4 regions of the Bacillus sp. NPDC094077 genome follow, and region 2 is predicted to be linked to each of the others. Evidence: riboswitches for the same ligand, from Rfam matches in the RefSeq annotation. Region 2 holds a riboswitch; each other region holds the start of a gene.
The links. Region 2 has a riboswitch for S-adenosylmethionine ahead of mtnK (S-methyl-5-thioribose kinase). Riboswitches for the same ligand answer to the same signal wherever they lie in the genome.

Region 1 (4,741 bases), on a different contig from region 2:
CAAGGGCATTTTCTGCAGAGCAATCAGCTAAAAATGGTTATAGATGTGCATCATGGCGAAGTCCGGAAGCAGTATCTAATAATTGGTGCTATGGTGATCCAGATTATGTTCCGCATGTTATGAAATATTATCAACCTGGTCAAAACCCCGGAGGTTCTGGTGGGATTGCCGGTGGTAGCGTTTTAGGTGATGATGTATTCCAAGCAATTATGGCAGAAGCCCTAAAGTACCAAGGATGGCCATATGTATTTGGAGGGCGTACGCCAAATACATCATTTGATTGTAGTGGAATAATTGAATATACGTATTCAAGGGTTGGTATTAATTTATTTGGTACCGCACAAACCCAATGGGATAAAACGCAACGTGTAACGGATCCTAAGCCAGGAGACTTAGTATTTTTCCATAGCACATATGCTACAAGTAACTATATTACACATGTTGGCATTTATGTAGGAAATAATACCATGTATCATGCTGGTGATCCAATTGGATATGCTGATTTAAGCAAAGCATATTTTCAACAACATTTTGCGGGGTATGGTCGTGTGGTTAGATAATACTGCAATTAACACTTAGCAACTCATGAAACTGCAAAAAGGAGGTAAATAGATGAAGAAAATTACCATTATAATAGCAATCCTATTAATATGTAGTATAGGATTTTTAGTGAAATATCAATCTGATAATGAAAAACTTAAAAATAATAATATAAAATTAACAAAAAAAGTGGAAAAGGTGGAGGCGCAATACAACGATACAAAAAAGGAGTTGTCGGCTCTAAAGAGTAATAATCAACAACAAGTAAAAGAAGCTGCAGAACGATTCCTTAAAGCTTTCCGTACGTATGATACTGGTAAAGGTGAATCCTACCTTGCTAATATCGATGCATATATAACACCAAATGCAAAGAAAGAATTAACTCCACCAGGTGGGCCAACGCAATCTGCTCCAGGGACTGTAGATGAAAAAGAAAAGAAAAAAGTCTCCTTTCAGTCTGAATACACAGGTGGCGAGTTGTACTATGCATTCTTAGACACTACTAAAGCTAATATATTAGCAAAAGTGAAAAGTAAAATTACAGTTAATGGTGTTTCATCTGATAATATGTCATTAATGCAAATAAATCTTATCTATGATGGAAATAAGAAGTTATGGCTTGTCGACAAGCTTATACCTTTAGCAGATTTAAAAGATCGTATGCCTTAAGTGGTGTACACATATTACATGTAGAGTAATAGAAAAACCCCTCTTAGCATTGTTAATAAGAGGGGTTTTTAGGTGTTTACTGTAACTTTGAAATAAAGTCGTACTGTTTATAAAAAAGATGTACCGTTTTAAAGAAAGTTATACCGTTTATAAAAAATATCCCTTTGTATAAAGGGATATTTTTTATGCGTATTTTTAATTGCAAAAATACTTTGTCAAAAATACTTTACGAATTGTAAGAAATAAATTGCAATTTTCTTAAGAGGTGTTGCTTTTGTTACATAATAGAATTGTAGTTTGCCGAGCAGAAAAAGGTTGGACGCAAGAAGAACTGGCAAAAAGGGTGGGTGTTAGTCGACAAACTATTGCTACTCTTGAAAAAAATAAATATAATCCTTCTCTAATTCTTGCCTTTAAAATCGCAAATGAATTTGAAAAGTCAATAACTGACGTGTTCGATTATCAGGGGGAGTGAGACATATGTTGTGGTTAAAATCTTTATTTTTAGTTTTAATATTCATCAGTCAGATGTATGTAGTAAAATTTCAATCAAGTGATGAGGCAAAAGACGAAAGAGGGAGAGAAATTCAATATAAAACAAATAATGTATTGTACAACATTCTATATTTAGGTATCATTACCATTATTATTTTTCAATCGATAGATATTGTTCCTTCAGAATTTCTACCTGATTTATTGTTATATTTTGTGCTTGCATTAAGTGTGCTAGGCAGTATTTTTATATTTATCAACAGAAACAGGAAAAATTACTAACATGAGTTAGGCTTTTTATCTTGTTCTAGTAGGCGTTTGAACAAAGTGTTTCTTTTAAAAAGGGGTAGAGTCACACATCCCTAAGTTGCTGGATATGTATGGTGACCCCCATAGCCAAAGAAGTAAGAAGATATTTAGAAGTGCATCAAATTTTGAGGAAGTGCTTGTGAACCGTATTATAAATAAATGAGGTTTTGTATGTTCGATTTTTAAATAATACCCAAGAAGGAGTGGGTTGCATTTATAGTAATACTCTATTTTTTGTATTTCTATAATAGATAATTTTTTTAAAAAACAGAATCATCTTGACAGTTATTGAATGGATTGATAAGGTTATAAAAAAATATTTCTTATCCAGAGAGGTGGAGGGACTGGCCTTATGAAACCTCAGCAACAGGTCTGCTTAAGTAGACACTGTGCTAATTCCAGCGGGTGATAATCCTGATAGATGAGAGCTTCCGTTTTTATTTGTCAGTAGCGCCCTCTTTTTTAGAGTGCGTTTTTGTTTTTTCTGGATAGTAACTAAAGGAGAGTAGAAATGGAGAACAAAAATGGGCAAGAATTTCAAAGGAAAATGCAAGCACGTCATTTAGTCATGCTATCACTTGGTGGGGTGATTGGAACGGGCTTATTCTTAAGTTCGGGTTACACTATTCAACAAGCTGGCCCATTTGGAACAATTCTATCCTATTTGGTTGGTGCGCTAGTGGTTTATCTAGTTATGCTATGTTTAGGAGAACTTTCCGTACATATGCCCGAAACGGGCGCATTTCATAGTTATGCAGTTAAATACATTGGACCGGGTACAGGGTATACAGTAGCCTGGTTGTATTGGTTAACTTGGACTGTTGCTTTAGGTTCTGAATTTACAGCCGCAGGATTACTTATGAAGCGATGGTTTCCATCGATTAATGTTTGGGTATGGAGTGCTCTTTTTGCCATTTTGATCTTTGTATTAAATGTTCTGACTGTTAAATTTTTTGCCGAATCCGAATTTTGGTTTTCATCGATAAAGGTTATAGCTATTGTGATTTTTATTGTTTTAGGAGTAGCGGCAATGCTAGGGTTTCTTCCGATGACTCATTCAAAAGCAGCACCATTCTTTTCTAATTTTACAAGTGGAGGTTTATTTCCCCATGGTGCTACGGCCATTATAATGACCATGCTTGCGGTTAATTTTGCTTTTTCTGGAACAGAATTAATAGGCATTGCAGCTGGAGAAACAGCGAACCCGGAAAAAATGATACCGAAGGCCATTCGAACTACTCTGTGGAGATTGATCATCTTTTTTGTAGGAACGATTGTTGTTTTATCTGCGTTATTGCCTAGTTCTGATGCGGGGGTATTAGAGAGTCCTTTTGTTGCAGTTCTAGAACGAATTGGGGTGCCATATTCAGCTGACATAATGAATTTCGTTATCTTAATAGCCATTTTATCTGCGGCAAACTCAGGCCTTTATGCCTCTTCTAGAATGCTTTGGTCGCTTGCGAATAAGAATACGATATCACCGATTTTTGGAAAAATGACGAAGCAAGGTGTTCCAATCAACGCCGTTATTTTCAGCATGGTGGGTGGAGCTTTGGCTTTGCTCTCAAGTATTGTGGCACCAGATACTGTCTATATCGTACTTGTTTCCATTTCCGGTCTAGCAGTAGTCGTAGTTTGGATGAGTATTAGTGCTTCCCAGTTCCTATTTCGCAGACAATTTTTGAAAGAAGGAAATTCTGAAAAGGACTTGATTTATCGTACACCACTATATCCATTAGTACCAATTGCTTCTTTTATCCTTTGTCTGGCATCGTGTATTGGAATTGCATTCGATCCAACACAGAGAATTGCCTTATATTGCGGCATACCGTTTATTTTGTTTTGCTATGGAAGTTATTATCTAACAAAAAATCTAAAAAAGAGGGGCGTAGATTATGTCGAACAAAATCAACCCAATTGATGATATTTTATCCCAACATTCCATTATGCTTCTTGACGGAGCATTAGCTACAGAATTGGAGGCGCATGGATGTAATTTGGACGATCCTCTTTGGTCGGCACGTGTGTTACTAGAAAATCCGGAACTAATTTATCAGGTTCATTCAGACTATTTTCGTGCTGGAGCGGACTGTGCCATAACAGCAAGCTATCAAGCTACTATTAGTGGTTTTTCCGCGCGCGGAATACAAGAACAGGAAGCTTTGGAATTAATTAAGAAAACGGTGTTACTTGCAAGAAGGGCAAGAGATGATTTTTGGAAGGAAAATACGCAAACGAATAGGCCTAAACCATTGGTTGTTGCATCAGTTGGGCCGTACGGTGCTTACCTTGCAGATGGTTCAGAGTATGTAGGCAACTATGGTGTGACAGATAGAACATTAGCAGACTTTCATCGTTCGAGAATGTCAGCGTTAATCGAAGCAGGTGCAGATCTATTGGCATTTGAAACGATCCCTTCCCTGCAAGAAGCAAGAGTATTAGATACATTATTGCGTGAGTTTCCAGAAACATATGCGTGGCTTTCCTTTTCGCTAAAAAATGAGAAAGAGATTAGTGAAGGTATGAAACTCGTGGAGTGTGCACGAGCTTTTGAGAAAAGTAAACAAATTGTAGCGATAGGCATCAATTGTGCGCCAGTAACCATTGTGACTGGTGCAATCCAAGAGTTGAGGGCAAACACCAAAAAATCGATTATTGTTTATCCAAACTCTGGTGAAGCTTATAATCCAGAAACAAAAACATGGCATGGTCATGAACAATGTAACGCGTT
Region 2 (4,741 bases):
ACTGCTCAATAAAAAATAAAGTTTGCTCACGAAGAGCAAACTTTATTTTTTATCACGAGGATCGTCGTACTTTAGTAATTGCTGTGGTAACTTTTCTATTGCAACAATTACTCCATCTAATTTACTTTCAATACGATGGAGTAAATACAATGTTACAACAATCGGAAACCCTACATTACCTACCATCCTGATCCACTCTTCCATCTTCTTCTCCTCCTTTCATTATATATATAAGAAAAACAAATAGATTTAGGCATAAAAAAACAAGCTATTACTTACTAGCTTGTTTTTCAAATAATGATGCAATTTCTCGTTTATAATCCCCGCGTATAATACCTTTCTCAGTAATAATACCTGTAATTAATTCGTTCGATGTTACGTCAAATGCAGGATTATAAACATCAGTTCCAACTGGTGCTATTTGCTTCCCAAAAATTTTCGTAACTTCTGTTTCATCTCTTTCTTCAATAACAATTCCAGCTCCAGTTTCTTTCGTAACATCGAATGTCGATAGCGGCGCAGCAACATAAAATGGAATATCAAAATATTTTGCTAAAATAGCTAAATTCATTGTTCCAATTTTATTTGCCGTATCTCCATTTGCGACAATTCGATCCGCCCCTACAATAATCGCGTTTATTTCTTTCGTTTGAATAGCATAAGCAGCAGTATTATCGGTAATGAGCGTTACATCAATATTTGCTTGCTTCAATTCCCATGTCGTTAAACGGCCACCTTGTAAAATAGGTCTCGTTTCACAAGCATATGCATGTAAACGTACACCTTTCTCTTTTCCAATATAAAACGGTGCTAATGCAGTTCCATATCTAGCAGTTGCAATGCTTCCAGCGTTACAAATTGTTAAAATGTTATCACCGTCTTTAAAACATGTTAACGCATGTTCTCCAATACTCCGGCATACCGCTTCATCCTCTTGCTGAATGCGAAGCGCTTCTTCTTCTAACATTTTTTGCGCTTCTTTTATTGTAGTAATCCCTCGAATAGATTCTCTCATACGATCGATTGCCCAAAATAAATTGACTGCCGTTGGGCGTGATGTTCCTAAATAGTTACAGTCCCTATTAAACTTCTTTTGAAATTCTTCGATATGTAAAGTATTATACTTTTTTGCTGCAAGCGCCAAACCAAACGCAGCTACAATTCCAATTGCAGGCGCTCCTCGTACTTCTAACATCATGATGCTTTTCCATACTTCTTCAATAGTCGTTAATGTTTTGTATTCCATACTATGCGGCAACTTTGTTTGATTTAATACCGCAATTGCATCACCTTTCCAACTTACAGATCTCGGAACAGTAACAATTGTACTCATACTTTTACGCCCCCTGAAACTGTCTGTTGAAATAACGTTCGAAACAATTGAATATCAGCACTCTTAGATTCATATTTTATTAATTCTTTTCCTAAGTATAGCGCTTGCTTCTTAGCTTGAATTCTTTTTTCTTTATTTGCTATTTCATCTAAATCAGCTACATGGGCTAAGCCAATTGTTCTACGAATTACTTCACATCCGGCAAATCCGACAGCATCAATAAAAATATTTTGCAAAATAATTGGTAGCCATTGTTTTTCTTTCGTGTATGATTCTACACCTTCTCCAATCCATAACTTCGTAAAAGCTTCTACAAAATAACTCCATGTCTTCTCTATATGGAAAAATAGTACACTTCTATTCTCTTCTTCCCTAGATAAAGCATTTAATAATAGGTTTGCAATAAATTGACCGATGTCAAATCCAAACGGACCATACGTTGCAAATTCCGGATCAATCACTTTTGTTTCAGAAGGTGATGAAAAAATACTTCCAGTATGTAAATCCCCGTGAATAAGCGTTTCTTTTCTCGTTAAAAATTTATATTTATACTGCGCTACTTTTAGTTTTAAGGTTTTATCACTCCAAAGTTCATCAACAGCTAGCTGTAAATCTGGTTCATAATCGTTCGTATCGTAGTGCCCAAACGGATCTGTAAACACTAAATCTTCTGTAATTTTACAAAGGTCCGGATTTACAAATGTACCCTCTAGTACCCTTTTCTCTTCTGACTGTAAACCGAAATCTGAAGTATAAAATAAAACATAGGCTAGAAAACGACCAATATGCTGCGATAAAAGCGGATACTCTTCTCCGTCTATCAATCCTCTTCTTGTAATCGTTAGTCTTGATAAGTCTTCTATTACTGTTACTGCTAACTCTTCATCATGACTGTATACTACCGGAACATATTCCGGTACATACTTCGCAAAAATTTGTAATGCCTTACTTTCAATCGTTGCTCTTTTTATAGACAACGGCCAGCTCTCACCAACTACTTTCGCATATGGAAGTGCTTGTTTTATTATAATTGATTTCTCTCCATCATCTAATTTGAACACGTAATTTAAGTTTCCATCTCCAATTTCATGACAAACTACATTTGCTTTCTTTTCAAAATAGCCATGTTCTTTCGCATATTGTACGGCTGTTATTTCTGTTAATGCATAATATTCCATCGTCTTCTCCCCCTTTTTAAATTCAGAGGTTTTTCTAGCGCAGAAAAACCTCTTTCCACGAAGAAAGAGGTTTGAAGTTTATCTTCTCCCCTCTTATCTGCCAGAAAGTTTACTTTCTGCTGGAATTAGCACCGTGCCTTTTGGCGTAAATAAACGCCCCATTTCACAATGGTATTACGGTCGGTTGCTGGGCTTCATCGGGCCAAATCCCTCCACCTGCTCTTGATAAGAGTTGTATAATTTTTCGAATTTTTAACTTTATGTTGAAGACTATACCAAGAATAAAAATCACTTGTCAACATTTTATTTGTATAATTCTGGACGACGATCTGCAAAAACTGGAATTCCTTTACGAACCTCTTTTATTTTCTCAAATTTAAGCTCCCCAAATAAAATGGCTTCCTCTTCATTTGCCTCTACTACAACTTCCCCCCAAGGATCCACAATTAAAGAATGACCTGCAAACTCATTATTTGGGTCCTTTCCTGCTCTATTACATGCCACAACGTAACACTGGTTTTCAACCGCTCTCGCCTGCAAAAGCAAGCGCCAATGTGCTAGACGAACTAATGGCCATTCTGCTACAACAAATAAAACTTTTGCACCTTTGGCAGTATGGACACGCATCCACTCCGGAAAACGAATATCATAACAAATTGTGCCAGCACACTCTACATTATCGAGCGTAAATTCACCTGTCCCATTACCAGCTATTAAATATTTATGTTCATCCATAAGCTGAAATAAATGCACTTTACTATATTCATTGACTAACTGGCCCTCATTGTCTACCACATACATTGTATTTGTAACACCTTGCTCTGTTTGCTTTGCTATGGAGCCACCAACAATATGTACACCATATTGCTTCGCCCACTCTTTCAACTTTTCTTTTGTTTTCACTCCATCCATATCTGCGATTTCAGAAAGCCTCGTTAAATCATATCCTGTTGTCCATAGTTCAGGTAAGACGATAACGTCTGGTCCTTCCTTCATCGCTTCGTTTATTTTATTTTTAGCATTCTCAATATTGTTTTCCACATCTCCAAAAGCAATATCCATTTGAATACATGCGACTTTCATTTTGCCAGCCCCATTCTTAATTTTTTCTTTACAAAATACTGGAAAGATTATATCATTTGTCACTAGAATTGTAACAACTTTCAAAAGAGGTGGAAAGTATGAAATTATTTCAACCTTCTGAGATAGTAACATCATTACCAACACAATTTTTCGCTTCGCTTGTTGCAAAAGTTAACAAAGTCGTTGTAGCTGGTCACGATGTTATTAATCTAGGTCAAGGTAATCCAGATCAACCAACCCCGCAGCATATCGTAAAAGCTTTGCAAGATGCTGCCGAAAAGGCCATTCATCATAAATATCCGCCATTTCGCGGACATGAAAGCTTAAAAGAAGCCGTGGCAACATTCTATAAACGTGAATATGGCGTAGAACTAAATCCAAAAACTGAAGTTGCTATTTTGTTTGGTGGAAAGGCCGGATTAGTAGAATTACCACTTTGTTTTACAAACCCTGGAGATACTATTCTCGTTCCAGATCCAGGCTATCCAGATTATTTATCAGGAGTTGCTTTAGCAAAAGCACACTTTGAAACGATGCCACTTATTGCAGAAAATAATTTTTTACCGGATTATACGAAAATTGATGACTCTATCGCTGAGCGCGCAAAGTTAATGTTTTTAAACTATCCAAATAATCCTACCGGTGCTACTGCATCAAAAGATTTTTTTGATGCAACCATTCATTTTGCTAATAAACATAATATATTAGTTGTTCACGATTTTGCTTACGGTGCTATCGGATTTGATGGTCAAAAGCCTGTTAGTTTCTTGCAAGCAGACGGCGCCAAAGATACAGGAATTGAAATTTATACTTTATCAAAAACTTTCAATATGGCTGGCTGGCGTATTGCTTTTGCAGTTGGGAATAAAAGTGTCATCGAAACAATTAACCTACTGCAAGATCATATGTATGTTAGTATTTTTGGTGCAGTTCAAGATGCTGCCCGCGAAGCGCTATTAGGTTCGCAGTCTTGTGTAATAGACCTTGTAAATAGTTACGAATCTCGAAGAAATGCTCTTATAGAGGCTTGTCACTCGATTGGTTGGAATGTAGATATTCCAAAAGGATCGTTCTTTGCTTGGCTTCCTGTACCAAAAGGCTATACATCTGAGCAATTTTCTAATATTTTACTAGAACAAGCACATGT
Region 3 (4,741 bases), 200 kb from region 2:
GGCACCAAGATCAAGTGGCTTCTGGAATAGTGGTGTCAAAAATGTATTATCAACAAAAGTAAGAGCACCGATAGATTTTGCGAGTTTAGAAACAGCGCGGATATCTGTCACTTTTAAAAGTGGGTTAGAAGGTGTTTCTACATAAAAGAGCTTCGTATTTGGTTTAATGTTTTGTTTGATTTCTTCTACATTTGTCATATCAACAAATGTATGTGAAACACCGTAACGAGAGAGTACTTCAGTTATAATTCGGTAAGTGCCTCCGTATACGTCTTCTGAAATGAGTACGTGATCGCCTTGTGAAAGGAGGAGAAATGCAGTAGAAATCGCTGCAATGCCTGATGCAAAGGCGAATCCCTTTGTTCCGCCCTCTAATAAAGCGATAATATCTTCAAGAGCTTCACGAGTTGGATTACCCGATCGACTATAGTCATATTTTCCGAACGTATCTACATCAAACTGGTGAAAAGTTGATGTGTTATAGATGGGAACGTTAACAGCCCCGGTTTGTGTATCATGTTTATATTGGTTGTGTAGTAAGAGTGTATCTATAGAATAACTCATATTCTTACACCTTCTTTTACAAATTTAATGGCCTGTTTTAAATCTTGAATTAAATCGTTACTATTTTCAATGCCGACGGAGAATCGAAGAAGACGATTGCATACACCGTTTGCCGTTCTGATTTCTTCAGGAATATCAGCATGCGTTTGTGTTGCTGGATAAGTCATTAAACTTTCTACACCACCAAGACTTTCGGCAAATGTAATTAAGGATAAAGATTGTAAGAATGGATTAATCCATGTTTCATCTTGTAGACGAAATGAAATCATACCGCCTCTACCCGGATAAAATACATCTGTCACACCGTCTTCATCGTTCAAATAAGCAACAACTGCTTTCGCATTTTCTTCATGTTGTCTCATTCGAAGCGCTAAAGTTTTCATACCACGAATTAATAGCCATGAGTCAAATGGACTTAGGACAGCACCGGAGGCATTATGATAATGAGCGATTTCCTCGCAAAGTTCCTTTCCTTTTGCAACGACAAGTCCGCTTAGTACATCGTTATGCCCACCTAAATATTTCGTTGCACTATGAAGTACGATATCGGCACCTTCTGTTAATGGTTGCTGTATATAAGGCGTGTAGAATGTGTTGTCTACAATAAGAAGTAGTCCATGTCTTTTTGCGACAGTTGCGATAGCTGCGATATCAGTAACTTGCATTAATGGATTAGTCGGGGTTTCTATGAAAATAGCTTTTGTTTCATTTGTGATAGCTTGCTCAATTTGTTTAATAGATTGTGTATTTACGTATCTACATCGAACATTCCACTTTTTTTCATGCTCAGAAAATAAGCGATACGTTCCCCCATATAAATCTTCAGATACAATAAGTTCATCTCCAGAACGGAATAACGAAAGGACGAGGAGAACAGCTGCCATACCTGAACTACAGGCGTAACCTTGTTCGCCACTTTCTAAGTCTGCGATTGCCTGTTCTAAAAGACCGCGAGTTGGATTTCCTGTTCGTGAATAGTCAAATCCAGTAGATTTACCAATTCCTTCGTGACGATAAGCGGTTGAGAAATAAACAGGCGGGTTAACAGTTCCTGTTGTAGTTTCGCTGCGGTTTCCGATTTGTGCTAGTTTTGTTTCAATAGTTGACATGTGAAAATTCCTCCTTTTTAAATTGAACAGTGAAGTGAATATAAAGTGAAACTTTAATCAGTGGGGGTTTTGTTCATCCCCCGCTGATTATTAGTTGAACCAATCGGGCTTTTACGGGCAGTCCGACTCCCAACTAACTTCTTTGCTCCAGCCGAATTTTGAGGTGGGAGTCTTACTGCCCTCAAATAGCGGGATAAAATAAAAAAAGCCTTCTAAGAAGAAGGCTTTCGTTTGAATAGAGTCTTCTTCTCATCTGTCAAATCTTTCACAATTTGCTGGAATTAGCACCTTATTAACAAATGTTAATGGTTGCTGAGGCGTCATAGGGCCAGTCCCTCTACCTCTCTAGATAAGAATGTTCGTATGAAATTTTATTATGGTTTTAACTTTACATCAAAAGATAATTGAATTGCAACTCTATTTTAAATAATTTTTATTTTTCCGCAAGTGTCATTGACTTTTGTATTTGTGCATGCTAAATTTATTAAAAAATTAACAAACATTGTTAAAAGGGGAACGCATTTCCTTTTAGCTACATAAATAAAATATATAGACAAACTCTTATTGAGAGCGGTGGAGGGAAAGGCCCTGTGAAACCCGGCAACCTTCAAACGAAATGTTTGAAACGGTGCTAATACCTGCAAAACGAATGTTTTGCATAATAAGAGGCGGAACAATTATGTCCCCCTCTTCAAAGTGAAGAGGGGGTTTTTATATTGATAGAAATGAGGGGAGATTCGTGAAATTACTAGATTTATTATCAAAAGGAATTGTAATAGGTGATGGTGCGGTTGGAACGTTATTGCATTCACATGGTTTGCAAAGTAGTTTTGAAGAATTGAATATATCTGATCCAGACTTAATTATATCGATTCATAAACAATATGTAGCTGCTGGAGCAGATGTGATTCAAACAAATACGTATGGGGCAAATGAAGCGAAATTACGTATGTATGGATTAGAGAATCAAGTTGTTCAAATAAATAAAGCGGCAGTAAAACTTGCAAAAGCATCTGTTACAGAAAAAAATGCAATTTTAGGAACAATTGGTGGTATGAAACATATCGGAGCTGTTACAACGACTGATATGGAGAGAGAATTTATGCTACTTGAACAGGCAGGTGCTTTATTAGAAGAACAGGTGGATGGATTACTATTAGAGACTTTTTATGATGAGTTTGAATTAATCCATGCTGTTAAGGTGTTACGAAAACAAACGAATATTCCAATTGTAGCCCAATTAGCGTTACATGAGGCAGGTACGACTCAAAATGGAAATGATGTAAATGAAATATTAAAGCAGCTTTTAGATTACGGTGCAAATGTTGTTGGACTGAACTGTCAACTCGGGCCACTTCATATGACGGAAGCTTTTAAAATGATATCGATTCCGCAAAATGGCTATTTGTCAGCATACCCGAATGCAGGTCTCCCCAATTATGTGGAGGGACGTTACGTATATGAAGGGAGTCCGGCCTATTTCGAAGCGATGACACCAAAATTTATTGAACAAGGTATTCGGTTATTGGGTGGTTGTTGTGGTACCACTCCAGAACATGTTGAAAGTATGAAGCGTGCTATTGCAAATGTTGCACCTGTAATAGAAAAGGAAACGATTCAAAGACCAAAAGTAGTTCATACACATGAAAAACGTTCGAAAGCTCACGTCACTCTCGCAGAGAAGGCAAAGAAACAAACGACAGTTGTAGTGGAATTAGATCCACCGAAAACGCTAGATACGCAGCGTTTTTTTGAAGGCGCAAGAGCACTGAAAAGAGCGGGGGCGGACGCTATTACACTAGCAGACAATTCATTAGCGTCACCACGTATTTCGAATATGGCTATGGGGGCATTATTAACGAAGCACGATATTCCAGTATTGACGCATTTAACGTGTAGAGACCATAACGTCATTGGACTACAATCTCATTTACTAGGTTTATCCGCGCTAGGTATGGAGGAGGTACTAGCTTTAACGGGTGATCCAGCACGCGTTGGTGATTTTCCGGGTGCCACTTCTGTATATGACTTGTCCTCTATAGAGCTCATTAAAATGATTAAAGAAATGAACGATGGACGTTCCATTTTAGGGAAATCAATTGGACCGGCAACAAGGTTTTCTGTAGGTGGCGCATTTAACCCTCACGTAAGACATTTAAAAGCAGCTGTAAAACGAATGGAACGAAAAATAGATGCTGGAGCGGAATATTTCTTAACACAGCCAATATATGATGTCGCTTTAATTGAAGAAGTATATGAAGCGACAAAACATTTGGAACAGCCTATCTTTATTGGAATTATGCCATTAGTAAGTAAGCGGAATGCAGATTTTCTTCATTTTGAGGTGCCGGGAATTACTCTTCCTGAAGAAATAAGAGAGAGAATGGATGGACACGAAACGAAAGAGGCAGCTATTGAGGAAGGTATTCGTATTTCACAAGAATTAATTGATACGACATTAAAATATTTTAACGGTATATACTTAATCACACCATTTTTAAAATATGAAATTACAGAGCATCTCGTTAAATATGTGAGAGAGAAGCAAGAAGTGAAAGAAGGTATTAATTGATGAAGCGTATAGAAGAAAGATTACAAAATAGCATTTTAATACTAGATGGTGCAATGGGTACAATGATCCAGCAAGAGGACTTAACTGCGGAAGATTTCGGGGGAGAAGAGTACGAAGGTTGTAATGAATATTTAGTAGAAACAAGGCCAGATGTAATTTTAAAGATTCATAAAGCTTATATTGAAGCTGGAGCTGACATTATTGAAACAAATACATTTGGGGCGACGAATATCGTATTAAGTGATTATGAGTTGTCTCATTTAGACGAAGAACTAAATGAAAAGGCATCACTTTTGGCGAAGCAAGCTGTTAAAGAAAGCGGGAAGGAAGTATATGTTGCAGGTGCGATGGGGCCGACAACGAAAGCAATTAGTGTTACAGGAGGAGTTACATTTGAAGAACTAATTGAAGCCTATACAAGGCAGGCGAGAGGATTATTGAAGGGCGAAGTTGATGTATTACTCATTGAGACGAGTCAAGATATGCGTAATGTGAA
Region 4 (4,741 bases), on a different contig from region 2:
CAGACGCTGTATGCCAAGTAATGTTCGTATCCATCTCGTTCTCTCCCTATTCTGTTACTACTTCTTTTTTCAAACCTTTAATTAACACTTCCACTACCTCTTTACGACTAAATGCACTTGGCGGAATCTCACCATTTCTTAACATTTCTCTTACTTTCGTACCCGATAAAATGACATGATCCTCTTTCCCATGCGGACATGTTTTCGTCGAAGCCATCGATTCGCATTTAATGCAGTAAAAACTATGTTCAAAAAATAACGGCGTAATCCCTAACTCTTCTACTGTAAAATTCGTAAATATGTCCTGCGCTTCGTATGTTCCGTAATAGTCTCCTACCCCGGCATGATCACGCCCTACAATAAAGTGGGTACACCCAAAATTCTTTCTTACTAATGCATGAAATATCGCTTCCCTTGGTCCTGCGTAACGCATTGCTGCAGGAAACACCCCTAAAAAGACGCGCTTTTTTGGATAATAGTTTTGAAGTAACACTTCGTAGCTTTCCATCCTTACATCAGCAGGAATATCATCTGACTTTGTTTCCCCAACGAGCGGATTTAAAAAGAGACCATCTACAATTTCAAGAGCAGATTTTTGAATATACTCATGAGCACGATGTACCGGGTTTCTCGTTTGAAATCCGACTACTGTTTTCCAACCACGTTTTTTAAATTCTTCTCTCGTTTCAATTGGGTCTAAATGATAAGAAGGAAATTGCTTATTTTCAAAGCGTTTTATAAGAGTAATAGCCCCTCCAACGTAAACATTTGGTCGTTCATATAATTTTTTCACTCCTGGATGAGCCTCATCCGTCGTTTTATATACAAGTAACGCTTCTTTTTCTTTATCAGGTGCAAAAATATCTTCTATTTGAATGACACCATATATATTTCCGTCGTTGACAAGTTTTACTTTCTCCCCAGCCTTCAGTCTCTCTGCTACTTCTTCTGTTACTGGCAATGTAATCGGTATACTCCATACGCTACCATTTGCTAAACGAAGCGTTTCTACAACCGAATCATAATCTTTTTTTCCTAAAAAACCAGTAAGCGGACTATATCCCCCTGTCGCTAGCAGTTCTAAATCGCTTAACGCAATGTTGTCTAGTTTAATTTCTTTTTCAATTTGTGATACGTCGTATGTCTCATCTACACGGTTTATTAATTCGTTTATTATAGTCATTTTCTATATCCCCTCTTAGCTTTATTTCAAGATTCATCTTATTGGTAATGAAGACCGCACTCGGTTTTCACTTTCCCAGCCCATCTACCTTCTCTTGAATCACCACCTGCTCCTACAGGTAACGTACATTTCTCACACCCAATACTTGGATATCCAATATCATGAAGTGGGTTATACGGCAAGTTATGTTTGTATACATATCGCCACACTTCTTTCCACGTCCAATGGATAAGCGGACAAACTTTAATAGATTGAAAACGATGATCTTGATTTATAAACTTTGTATGCTTACGCGTTTCTGATTGTTCCCTTCTTAATCCCGATATCCACGCTTTTTCTGCTGCAAGTGATTTTTCCAAAGGCAAAATTTTCCTAATCTTACAGCAGAGATTTGGATTGCTTTCCCATAGTTTCTCACCATGCAACTTCGCTTGTTCATCAAGTGTAAGTTCTGGTTGTTTTTCTATAATATTTAATGAAGGAAATCGCTCACGTACTTTTTTAATCAATTCGTACGTTTCTTGAAAATGAACATTTGTATCTAAAAATACAACTTTAGCAGATGGATTTACTTGGTTTATAAGATGGAGTAATACCATACCCTCCACTCCAAAGCTACACGCATACACAATTTCATCTTTATATTCTTTGTAAGCCCAACTTAATACTGATAGCGCGCCCTTCGTTTCATCTTTTTCCGAAAACGGAACACTATTTTCTTTCCACGTCTCATAAGTCAACATGTCTTTTCCCCCTGTAAAAGCAAAAAGACGGCTTTAACCTATTAAAATAGATTAAAACCGCCTCTAGTTTTTCTAGTCAGCGCTTTTTACTTTAAACGGACCTTTTCACTTTTCTCTAACTGAATGACTTTTCCATCTTGCACAACAATTGTAATTGAACCATATTTCATATCAGCAAGCATCGTTTGAATTTTTTCAGATACTTCATCAAAATGTTCCCGTACGCTCACGCGAACAGCCCCCCTTTTTTATTCATAAAAAAAATCTTTCCCATTTCGAAAAGACTGTTCGGTAATATATTTTACCTTATCTTTCAAAATGGATTCCATTTTGCTGGATTTAGCACCTTGCTTTTTATAAGCAGGTTGCCGAGCTTCGTAGGGCCAGTTCCCTCCGCTTCTCTTGATAAGCTTTGTATTTGTATTTTATCACAATTCTGATTTTTTTCAATCCTAGTTTTCCGATATATTTTAATTATTTTATTTTATAAAAAAGGAATTGCCCATCCGAACAACTCCTTTTTCACATTTAAGCAAGCTCTTTAATACGTATGCGATCGTTTCCAATAATATTTTCATACGTTTCGCGTTCTACAACAATTTGTGATGCTCCGCCTTTTGCAAAGACGACGGCTGGTCTACAAATACGATTATAATTATTCGCCATCGAGTACCCATATGCCCCAGTGCAAGAAATTGCTAGTAAATCAGAAGAAGCAACTTTCGGTAGATGAATATCCCAAATCAACATATCTCCACTCTCACAACATTTTCCTGCAATTGAAACGAGCTCCTCATTTCCATCATTTCCTCGATTCGCCAACATTGCCTCATAACGAGCTCCGTATAGAGCCGGCCTTAAATTATCTGTCATTCCACCATCCACTGAAACATATTTCCGAATGCCAGGAATATCTTTCACCGATCCGACTGTATAAAGTGTTGTTCCGGCATCACCTACAATACTACGACCTGGTTCAATCCATATTTCTGGAAGCGGATATTCGCATTGTGTAAACTGTTCTCTTATCGTACTTGTTACGGCATGAACATACGTTTCAAGTGTTAATGGTGTATCCGACTCCGTATAACGTATACCAAATCCGCCGCCCACATTCAACACTTTTACTACATAGTTTGTTTGTTCTCTCACCTCTTCTAAAAATTGGCGAAGAACTTCAATTGCTCGAACAAAACCAGCTGTTTCAAATATTTGTGATCCGATATGTGAATGAATTCCTAACACATTATAATTTGACTTTTGTAATGCTAGCTCAATCGCTTGCATTGCTTGACCATTTGAAACACCAAATCCAAATTTCGAATCCTCTTGGCCTGTTGTTATATATTCGTGTGTGTGTGCCTCTACTCCAGGCGTAACACGGATTAATATGTTCACAAATTTCCCATGTTCTACTGCTAAATCATGTAAAACTTCTAGTTCAAAGAAATTATCTACTACAAAACAACCGATATTTGCCTGAAGAGCCATCACTATCTCTTCTTCTGTTTTATTATTTCCATGAAAATGAATACGCGATGCTGGAAATCCTGCTTGGAGTGCTGTATATAACTCTCCTCCAGAAACGACATCTAATGACATATTCTCTTCACAAGCTACTCGGCACATCTCCATGCACAAGAACGCCTTGCTTGCATATGCTACTTGATAAGAGAAACCACTTTCTTTAAAAGCACGATGAAACGCACGACATTTCCCTCGAATAGACTCTTCATCGTATACATAAAGTGGTGTTCCGTATTGTTTTGCGAGCTGCGTCGTATCGCACCCTCCAATTTCTAAGTGTCCTTGCCCATTGATTCGGCTTGTGCCGTGTAAATACATTTGAATTCCTCCCTTATTTCCTCTAAAACTCATAACCCCAATCTTCTATTCATTGCAGCACGCTTTTAGATAGACAAAAAACGCGCGGAACAATGTTCACACGCGTTTCTTATTAGGAAAAATATATATTGAAAAAATAAACGAGTTGTTATCTTCTCAAATAAGAAACCGCATCAACATCTCCAAATAGCTCTCCATAAAATAAATCTTATGACAGTACTACATTTATTCAATGCAGTCCCAATATATGAATAAGGTGGTCATTCTTATATTTCGGCAATAGTCCCTTTCAACCTATGATCACAGATTCCACTAAATCTCCCATAGCTTACTCTTTCCTATCGCGGCCTCTACCTTTGAGAGTAGATGAGGTAAGTCTATTTAATTTTCAAACATCTAATTGTTGCTATTAACAATACCAAAGGACCATTTTATTTGTCAAACAATTTTTTATATTGTTTTTTTACAGTTTAGTTTCGTATCATCTGGTAAGCGCTTTACTGAAAACTTTACAACTTCCCATTCGCCTTCTTCGTTATTAAACGTAATTGTTACTTTTTCAAATGGCGGAACAATTTTTCCACCGACCTGTTCATACTTTGTCACTTCAATAACCGCTCGGAATAAATATGTACCACTATACACTTTTTTTAAACTAATGATTTTAGGACATTGATAAGGTTTCAGGCTCCCATATTGTTTTTCAATTGCTTTATTTATTTTCGGAAATAAAACAGAATAAAGTGCGTCTTCCATAAGAGGTGTATCATATTGAGCTATTGACACACCCGGTGAAGCAAAAAGTATAACACTACTGCACACTATAAAATAGAATAATTTTCGCATTATAACCTCCGTATTATTACGCGATTCCTTCTACGCACGATAATTATCATACATAGAAATTCCATTTTATTTTCTCCTACTGCTCTTTTTCTACTCAATTATTATAAAAAAGTCCACAACTCTC

Region 1: linked by a shared signal. The riboswitch ahead of mmuP (S-methylmethionine permease) and the one ahead of mtnK (S-methyl-5-thioribose kinase) in region 2 are both predicted to bind S-adenosylmethionine.
Region 3: linked by a shared signal. The riboswitch ahead of ACQKNR_RS03955 (bifunctional homocysteine S-methyltransferase/methylenetetrahydrofolate reductase) and the one ahead of mtnK (S-methyl-5-thioribose kinase) in region 2 are both predicted to bind S-adenosylmethionine.
Region 4: linked by a shared signal. The riboswitch ahead of ACQKNR_RS10665 (YezD family protein) and the one ahead of mtnK (S-methyl-5-thioribose kinase) in region 2 are both predicted to bind S-adenosylmethionine.

What each region holds. Positions count from the first base shown of each region.
Region 1 covers NZ_JBNNUF010000015.1:71,243-75,983, forward strand. The annotation lists gene ACQKNR_RS24800 (lysozyme family protein) at 1-560, shown strand, start outside; gene ACQKNR_RS24805 (hypothetical protein) at 613-1,209, shown strand; gene ACQKNR_RS24810 (helix-turn-helix transcriptional regulator) at 1,484-1,684, shown strand; gene ACQKNR_RS24815 (hypothetical protein) at 1,690-1,983, shown strand; SAM riboswitch class I at 2,331-2,438, shown strand; gene mmuP (S-methylmethionine permease) at 2,522-3,931, shown strand; gene mmuM (homocysteine S-methyltransferase) at 3,906-4,741, shown strand, end outside.
Region 2 covers NZ_JBNNUF010000001.1:561,868-566,608, forward strand. The annotation lists gene ACQKNR_RS02795 (3-hydroxybutyrate dehydrogenase) at 1-12, shown strand, start outside; gene ACQKNR_RS02800 (YvrJ family protein) at 43-204, opposite strand; gene mtnA (S-methyl-5-thioribose-1-phosphate isomerase) at 272-1,333, opposite strand; gene mtnK (S-methyl-5-thioribose kinase) at 1,330-2,511, opposite strand; SAM riboswitch class I at 2,602-2,743, opposite strand; gene ACQKNR_RS02815 (carbon-nitrogen family hydrolase) at 2,815-3,678, opposite strand; gene ACQKNR_RS02820 (pyridoxal phosphate-dependent aminotransferase) at 3,693-4,741, shown strand, end outside.
Region 3 covers NZ_JBNNUF010000001.1:758,462-763,202, reverse strand. The annotation lists gene metC (cystathionine beta-lyase) at 1-564, opposite strand, end outside; gene metI (cystathionine gamma-synthase/O-acetylhomoserine thiolyase) at 561-1,673, opposite strand; SAM riboswitch class I at 1,920-2,029, opposite strand; SAM riboswitch class I at 2,232-2,341, shown strand; gene ACQKNR_RS03955 (bifunctional homocysteine S-methyltransferase/methylenetetrahydrofolate reductase) at 2,413-4,245, shown strand; gene metH (methionine synthase) at 4,245-4,741, shown strand, end outside.
Region 4 covers NZ_JBNNUF010000003.1:375,485-380,225, reverse strand. The annotation lists gene cysC (adenylyl-sulfate kinase) at 1-34, opposite strand, end outside; gene sat (sulfate adenylyltransferase) at 47-1,183, opposite strand; gene ACQKNR_RS10670 (phosphoadenylyl-sulfate reductase) at 1,222-1,926, opposite strand; gene ACQKNR_RS10665 (YezD family protein) at 2,013-2,156, opposite strand; SAM riboswitch class I at 2,230-2,338, opposite strand; gene lysA (diaminopimelate decarboxylase) at 2,455-3,771, opposite strand; lysine riboswitch at 3,951-4,132, opposite strand; gene ACQKNR_RS10655 (DUF3888 domain-containing protein) at 4,222-4,617, opposite strand.